2 regions of the Novosphingobium sp. BL-S-32 genome follow, and region 2 is predicted to be linked to the other one. Evidence: riboswitches for the same ligand, from Rfam matches in the RefSeq annotation. Region 2 holds a riboswitch; the other holds the start of a gene.

Region 1 (4,131 bases), on a different replicon from region 2:
TTACCACGATCATCATGACAGCCACACCACGCTGGTCTCGATCGCGCCGGGGGCGGATGAAGTGGTCGTGCAGTGCCGGGGCACCGTGCGCACCAGCGACAACAACGGGATCACCGGCAACCATACCGGCCTGATGCCGCTCTGGACGTTCCTGCGGCCAACCCGGCTCACCCGCGCGGGACCGCGCGTGCGCGCGCTGGTCGAGGATGTCGATGCCGACCCGCGGGACCCGCTGGAATTCCTCCACGCGCTGTCGCGCAAGGTGGCCGAGCGGATCGCCTACGTTCCCGGCGCCACCGATGCGAAGACCACGGCCGAGGAAGCGCTCGCGGCGGGCAAGGGCGTGTGTCAGGATCAGGCGCATGCCTTCATCTCGGCCGGACGGCTGCTCGACATTCCGGTGCGCTATGTCGGCGGCTACCTGAAGATGAACGACCGCGAGGAGCAGGAGGCCGGGCACGGCTGGGCCGAAGCATATGTGACGGGGCTAGGCTGGGTGGGCTTCGACGTTGCCAATGCCATGTGCCCGGACGAGCGCTATATCCGTGTGGCGACCGGCTGTGACTATGGCGAGGCGGCGCCGGTGACCGGCATTGCCATGGGAGGTGGGGATAGCCGCCTCGAAGTGCGTTTGTCGGTGGGCGAGAAAGTGCTAGGTCAGCAGCAACAACAGCAGTCCTCGGCCGGAGGGCAGCAACAACAGCGCGGCTGAGGGCCGCGTTCCCCCGAACAGGACAGGACGCGGGGAACGGAACGTGATCGGGGCGTAGCGTGACTTATTGCGTGGGCATGATGCTGGACCGCGGGCTCGTGCTGATGAGCGATACCCGCACCAATTCCGGGGTCGACAATATTTCGACCTTCCGGAAGATGTACCGCTGGAACATCCCCGGCGAACGCATCATCACCCTGATGACGGCGGGTAATCTTGCCACCACGCAGGCGGTGGTCAGCCAGCTTGAGGAACGCAACAAGGCCCCGGCGGAACGGCACAATTCGCTGCTGGAAGCGCCGACCATGTTCCAGGTGGCCACGATCGTCGGCAACCTGCTTCAGGACATCATCACCGAACGCGCGGCCGACAACGGCCAGAACGCGGCCTCGGGCACGTTCAGCGCCTCGATCATCGTGGCGGGCCAGATCAAGGGGATGGAGCCGCGCCTGTTCCTGATCTACCCCGAAGGCAACTTCATCGAAGCCAGCTTCGATACGCCGTTCTTCCAGATCGGCGAGACCAAGTACGGCCGCCCGATCCTGATTCGCGGCTACGACCGCGCGATGACGTTCGAGGCGGCGGTGAAGCTGCTCTGCGTTTCGTTCGATTCGACGGTGAAGGCCAATCTCTCGGTCGGCATGCCGTTGGACCTGCTGGTGCTGGAGAACGACAAGTTCGCCCCGCTGCACGAGCGCCGGATCGAGGCGGGCGATCCTTATTACCAGTCGATTTCGGACAGTTGGGGCGAGGCCCTGCGGCATGCGCTCGACGGGCTGCCGAACTATGCGCTGGGTGAGGACGGCAAGCTGAAAGACGCTGCGGCCTGATTGGCGCGGGACATGAACTTTCCCACGCTCCTCTGATTCCTTGCACCAACCTTTCAGACCCGCTCAGGCTGAGCTTGTCGAAGCCCCCTGAGGCGTGGTGCGACATCCTTCGACAGGCTCAGGATGAGCGGGGTTGGGTGATGGTTCGGGGGAGCGAACGGGTGATGGTTCAGGATGATCGGAGCGGGGATCCGAACGCCCGGACGCTCCATCCGATCTCCCTCACCAAACCCTTCGGACCCGCTCAGGCTGAGCTTGTCGAAGCCCCGGAGGCGTGGCGCGACATCCTTCGACAGGCTCAGGATGAGCGGGGTGGGTGGTGGTTCGGGGTGAGCAGGGCGGACGGGTAAAGCGACACCATGCTCTCACCCTCGCGCAGGCGCGGATTCTGCCTCACATGACAAACTGCCCGTTGCGAAACGCGGCACGGCAACGTAGGAGAATCCCAGCATCAAGAGTTGGGGCGACGCCCAACGCCAACCTGCCGATCCGGGCAAGGTGGCACTCCGCAAGGAGGATGTGGCCCAGCCGGCAACCAAGCGGAGCAAGCCACAAAGCGTCGATCCCGTAAGCGGAAGAGACGCGCCGTGCCGATTAAGATACCCGATCAACTCCCCGCTCGCCATGTCCTGGAGGCAGAGGGCGTGCGCGTCATGGGAGAGACCGACGCGGTGCGTCAGGATATCCGGCCCTTGCGGATCGGGTTGCTCAACCTCATGCCGGACAAGATCAGCACGGAAACCCAATTGGCCCGGCTGCTGGGGGCAACGCCGCTTCAGATCGAATTGACGCTGGTGCGGATCACCGATCACGTTTCCCGCAACACTTCGGCCGATCACATGGCAGCCTTCTACCGGCCATGGAGCGAGGTGCGGACCGAGCGGTTCGACGGCTTCATCATCACCGGCGCGCCGGTCGAGCGCATGCCGTTCGAAGAGGTGGCCTATTGGCCCGAGCTGCGCGCGATCTTCGACTGGACGCAGACGCACGTCCATCGCTGCTTCACGATCTGCTGGGCCGCCCAGGCCGCGCTTTTCCATTTCCACGGGGTGCCGAAGCACAATCTGCCGCGCAAGGCCTTCGGCGTGTTCGAGCACCGCAATCTCGCGCCCACTTCGCCCTATCTTCGCGGCTTTTCGGACACGTTCGACATTCCCGTGTCGCGCTGGACGGAGATATGCTCATCGACCCTGGCAGAGGTGCAGGACCTGCAAGTTCTGGCCGACAGCGCGGAAACCGGGGCCGGTCTCGTCGACGATCGGGCCCATGGCGCGCTGCACATGTTCAATCATCTGGAATATGACAGCGACACGCTTGCGGGTGAGTATCACCGCGACGGTTCGGCCCAGCTTCCCGCAGGCTATTTTCCGGCCGATGATCCCACGCGGGAGCCGAAGAATCGCTGGCGCAGCCACGCGCACCTGCTGTTCGCGAACTGGATCAACGAGATCTACCAGACCACGCCCTTCGACCTTGTCGCCGGTCTGGCGGCCGAAGGTCAGGCTGTTCTGGCCTAGCGATGCTCAGGCGTTCGCCCGTGCGAGGCGCTCGGCCAGGGCCTTGAAATCGGTCTCGCCGGCGGTCCATGTCTTCGCGAACAGGCCGCCTTCGCCGAACAGTGCGCGCGGGGTGCCGCTGACGCCCTGTTCGCGCCAGATGTCGGCAAGGCGCACGGCCATGGGATCGTCCACCGGGCCCCACTTGGCGGAATTGTCGCCGCGCACGTGGCGCAGCCAGGCGGCCAGCGCGGTCAGGATCGCCGGGCACTGCTTGCCTTTCGCCTGATTGGCTGCAAGCGTTTCCAGCCAGCGCTGCGGGATCTTCTGGCTGCCGTCCATGGCGATCTGGATCAGCCGGTGTTGCAGCGCCGGATTGGCGAAACGCGCGAGCAGGGCGTCGGCATAGGCCTGAAGGTCCTGCGCCGGGGCGGCCTTGATCGTCGGCTGGGCTTCGACATGCATGATCTGCTCGATCAGCGGCCGGATCGCCGGGTTGCCCACCGCCTGATGGACGAAGGCGTGCCCGTGTTCGAGCCCGAGATAGGCCAGCGCCGAGTGCGCGCCGTTGAGCATGCGCAGCTTGGCCGCCTCGTAAGGCGCGACGTCGGATACCAGTTCGGCGCCCACTTTCTCCCACGCGGGGCGGGGGCCGGCGAACTTGTCCTCGATCACCCACTGCGTGAAGGGCTCCGTCATCACCGCGCCGTCATCGTCGAGGCGGGCGAGCGTCGCCACCATCTTGCGGTCTGCGGCAGTGGTGGCAGGCACGATGCGGTCGATCATCGCGCAGGGGAACGTGCACTCGGCCGCGACCCATGCGCCGAGTTCGGGATCGTGGCGGGCGAGATATTCGCCCATCAGCCGCTCAAGCTGGCGGCCGTTGAGGGCAAGATTGTCGCACGAAAGCAGGGTCAGGCCGGGCAGGCCTTGCGCACGGCGGCGGCGCAGCCCCTGTTCGAGGAAGGCATAGATGCTGCCATGGTGCGCCAGGAAGGGATCGAGCGATCCGTCGGCGGCGCGGCAATAGCCCTTTTCCGTGATGGTGAAGGTGACGATCCGCGTTTCCGGCGCGGCGAGGGCGGCGATCACC
Region 2 (4,131 bases):
CGACAAGAATCCGCCGGCTATCGCTGCGGGCATCCTGTCGGCCTTCGGCAACGGCAATACCTATCCGGGCGTCTACGACGCGCTGGGCCGCACGATCTTCGTGGGCTTCACCGCCAACTTCTGATCCCGCACAGCGGCTCCCCGTCCCCACTCGGAGCCGCTGTGAAATCCAAGGCCCGTCCGGTCGCAAGACCGGGCGGGCCTTTTGCGTTTGGGTCAGGCTGCGGGAATGTGCTCGCCAGCGACTTCAGCCGTAATCTCGCGCAAATCGCGGCTCAGTTCCTCGACGCGGGCGAGATCGGTGTCCCACGCGAACATGAAACGGGCGCTGCCCCCGATGAAAGTATAGAACCGCCATCCGCGCCCGCGCAGACGCTCCAGCACTTCGGCCGGAGCCTCCAGGAACACCGAATTGGCCTGCACCGGGAACTTGAAGGAAAGCCCGGGCAAATCGCCGACCAGTTCGGCAAGCCGCCGCGCGCAGGCATTGCCGTGCTCGGCATTGCGCAGCCAGGCGCCGGTCTCGATCAAACCGATCCACGGCGCTGAGAGGAAGCGCATTTTCGACGCGAGCTGGCCGGATTGCTTGCAGCGATATTCGAAGTCCGCCGCCAGAGCGCGATCGAAGTAGATGATCGCCTCGCCCACGGCCATGCCGTTCTTGGTGCCGCCGAAGCAGAGCACGTCCACGCCCGCCTCCCACGTGATCGCGGCAGGGGTGCAGCCGAGCGCCGCGCAGGCATGGGCGAAGCGCGCGCCGTCCATGTGCAGCTTGAGGCCAAGCTCACGGCAGACCGCCGAGATCGCCTTGATCTCGTCGATGGAATAGACCTGCCCGGTCTCGGTCGGCTGGGTGATCGTCACCACGCGTGGCTTGGGGAAATGGATGTCGGAGCGGCTTGCCGCCAGCGCGCGGATCGCGGCCGGGGTCAGCTTGCCGTCGGCCGAGGGCGCGACCAGCAGTTTCGAACCGTTGGAGAAGAATTCCGGCGCGCCGCACTCGTCCGTCTCGACGTGGGCGGAGGAAGAGCAGATCACGCTGTGGTAGGACTGGCAGAGCGAGGCCAGCGCCAGCGAGTTCGCCGCCGTCCCGTTGAAGACAAAGAACACCTCGCCGTCGGCCTCGAACAGGCTGCGGAACGTGTTGGCGGCGCGCAAGGTCCACTCGTCGTCGCCATAGGCAACGGCCGACCCCTCGTTCGCGGCCAGCATCGCGGCAAGCGCCTCAGGACAGATGCCGGCGTAATTGTCGCTCGCGAACTGCTGAGGTTGGTCTGTCATTGATCGATTCCTTCATGCTTCGATAGACAAGCATCGGATCGACGTAACTGCGGCTGAAGGTCCCGTTTATTGCCGGTCCGGCCACATCCCTCCTTTCTGGAGGCACCACCTTGCTCGGGAGCAGGTTGGTGTCGAACGTCGGTCCGACTCTTGATGCTGTGGCGGCCAATAAACCCCGCAATACCGCAACGCAAGAGTGTTACGGCTCTGCGCACAAACATTACCGATTTCTGTTACATGCCATTGACGCGAAGTCCCTGACTTACCCGGCCTTTTCGCATGCTCCGAAGTGCCGAAGGCAGCTATTGCGGCCGCACAAAAAAGCCCCCGCCGGATTACGGCGAGGGCCAAAGAGAGATCGGCGGCGAGGGAATGCAGACCCGCCGATCGGGTGGGTACTCTAATCAGGTTACCTGGAAACCGGCCCAGAACGAGTCTTCGCGGTCGATCCAAATGGTGTTGAAACCGGTGGCGATGGCCGAACCTTCGATCGAGGGAATGATCGCCGGCTTGTCGCCCAGCGTGACTTCCTGTTCGACGCGGCCGATGAACCGGCTGCAGATGTAGCTCTCGTGCACAAAGCGCTCGCCCACCTTCAGGCGGCCGGTCGCGTGCAGGTGCGCGATGCGTGCCGAGGTGCCGGTGCCGCAAGGGCTACGGTCGATCGCCTTGTCGCCATAGAACACGGCGTTGCGGCCATCGGCGCCCTCGTGCTTGGGCTTGTCGGCCCAGAGGATGTGGCTGACGCCGCGGATCGTGGAATCGAGCGGGTGGACCGGCTCGTACTTCGCGCGCACGGCTTCGCGGATCCGGCCCGAAAGCTCGATGATGCGCGAGGCACCCAGATCGTCGAGGCCGGTGTAGTTCCCCTGCGGCTCGACGATGGCGTAGTAGTTGCCGCCATAGGACACGTCGATCGAGAGCGGACCGATGCCTTCCACGTCCACCTCGATGCCGCGCTCGGCGACATAGGCGGGGACATTGGTGATGCGTACCGAAGTGACCTTGGAGCCATTGGTCTCGTAGGCGATCTCGATCACGCCCGCCGGAACCTCAACACGCAGCTTGCCCGGCGTCGCCGGCTGGATCAGCCCGTGCTCAAGCCCGAACGTGACCATGCCGATGGTGCCGTGGCCGCACATGGGCAGGCAGCCGCTGGTCTCGATGAACAGGATGCCGATGTCGTTCGCCGGATCGCAAGGCGGATAGAGGAAGCCGCCTGACATCATGTCATGCCCGCGCGGCTCGAAGCAGAGCCCCGTGCGGATCCAGTCGAACCGCGACAGGAAGTCCTGCCGGCGCTCGGACATCGAGGCGCCCTTCAACAGCGGAGCCCCGCCCGCCACAAGGCGAACGGGGTTACCGGCTGTGTGGCCGTCGATGCAGAAGAAAGTGTGCCGCATCGACGCTCCCTTATGCTGCTGCCGCGACCGTCAGGTCGGGACGGGTGGCGGCGGCCTTCTCGACCATCGCGATCACTTCCGCGCGGCGCTCGCCCTCAAGGACGTAGCGCGGAGGCAGAACGCGCTCCGAACCGCGACCCATGACCTGCTCAGCCAGCTTGATCGACTGGACAAGGTCATGCTCGGCATCGAGGTGGAGGAGCGGCATGAACCAGCGGTAGATTTCCATCGCCTTGGCATGGTCGCCGCGCTCGAACGCCTTGACCAGCTCGACCGATTCCTTCGGGAACGCGTTGGTGAGGCCCGAAACCCAGCCCTGCGCGCCGAGGTAGAGACCTTCCAGAGCCACATCGTCGAGGCCCGCGAACAGCGTGTAGCGATCGCCGAACGTGTTGCGGAAATCGGTGAAGCGGCGGGTATCCGGCGCGGATTCCTTGACGGCGACGATATTCTTCACATCGGTCAGCGCGGTCAGCACGTCCTTGTCGATCACCGTGCGGTAGGCCGGCGGGTTGTTGTAGAGCATGATCGGCAGACCGGTCTGGTCGGCCACGCCCTTGAAGTGCGCGACGAGTTCCTTGGCCTTGGGCACATAGACCATCGGCGGCAGCAGCATGAGGCCATCGGCGCCGGCCTTTTCAGCGGCCTGTGCATAGCGCACCGCGCGGCGGGTATCGAATTCCGAAACGCCGGTGACAACCGGAACGCGGCCCTTCACGGCTTCGACGATCGCGGTGAGAACCTGGACCTTCTCGTCGTATTCGAGCGAGTTGTTCTCGCCCACGGTGCCAAGCGCGATCACGCCGGTCACGCCGTCGTTGATCAGATCGTCGACGACGCGCTGCGTGTCAGCGAGATCAAGCGACAGATCCTCGCGGATCTGCGTGGTGACGGCCGGGAACACACCCTTCCAAGCAATTGCCATAACTATCTCGTTCCTGCGCTTCTTGTTAATGCAGATATCGTATACGATATTACAAATGAGTGTGCAATTGCATTCTTTGCACCACTGCATGCACCGCAAGTCAAACAAATCCCGGCGAAAATGGGCAATTGCACGCTCCGAAAACTGCCTCTGCCCAAAAAAAGGGGGCGCGGACATCAATGCCCACGCCCCCTTCCAACCGTTCCGGAACGCCGGTTCAGAAGCGGAAGCGCACGCCCGCCTGAATGGTGCGCGCCTGCAGGCGCACGCCATAGGGAAGCAGGCGATCCTTGCCCCACCACATCTGGGCATTGTTCTTCAGCAGGTTCGTCGCCTCTACGCTGAACGTGATATGCTCCCACGGCGTGAAGTTGAGCGCGGCGTCCAGACGCGACGTCGCGTCCATGTAGGGCGAGTAGTCGGGGAAGTCCGACATCACCGACGTGCGATAGCGCGAGCGATAGTTCCAGGCGACACGGCCGCTGAACTCCGGCGTGTCGTAGTAGAGCGCCGCATTGTAGG

The links. A riboswitch is a leader RNA that binds a small molecule or an ion and turns the genes downstream of it on or off. The one in region 2 is predicted to bind S-adenosylmethionine.
Region 1: it holds a riboswitch for S-adenosylmethionine, as region 2 does, so the genes downstream of both, AC1VVK_RS07120 (homoserine O-succinyltransferase) here and AC1VVK_RS18970 (threonine aldolase family protein) in region 2, are expected to answer to the same signal.

What each region holds. Positions count from the first base shown of each region.
Region 1 is NZ_CM166476.1:1,551,970-1,556,100, reverse strand. Features, by position in the region: gene AC1VVK_RS07130 (transglutaminase family protein) at 1-712, shown strand, start outside; gene AC1VVK_RS07125 (proteasome-type protease) at 772-1,542, shown strand; SAM-I-IV-variant riboswitch at 1,986-2,091, shown strand; gene AC1VVK_RS07120 (homoserine O-succinyltransferase) at 2,130-3,059, shown strand; gene AC1VVK_RS07115 (mannitol dehydrogenase family protein) at 3,066-4,131, opposite strand, start outside.
Region 2 is NZ_CM166477.1:492,847-496,977, reverse strand. Features, by position in the region: gene AC1VVK_RS18975 (TonB-dependent receptor domain-containing protein) at 1-124, shown strand, start outside; gene AC1VVK_RS18970 (threonine aldolase family protein) at 217-1,281, opposite strand; SAM-I-IV-variant riboswitch at 1,337-1,443, opposite strand; gene AC1VVK_RS18965 (4-hydroxyproline epimerase) at 1,686-2,684, opposite strand; gene AC1VVK_RS18960 (dihydrodipicolinate synthase family protein) at 2,695-3,609, opposite strand; gene AC1VVK_RS18955 (TonB-dependent receptor) at 3,827-4,131, opposite strand, start outside.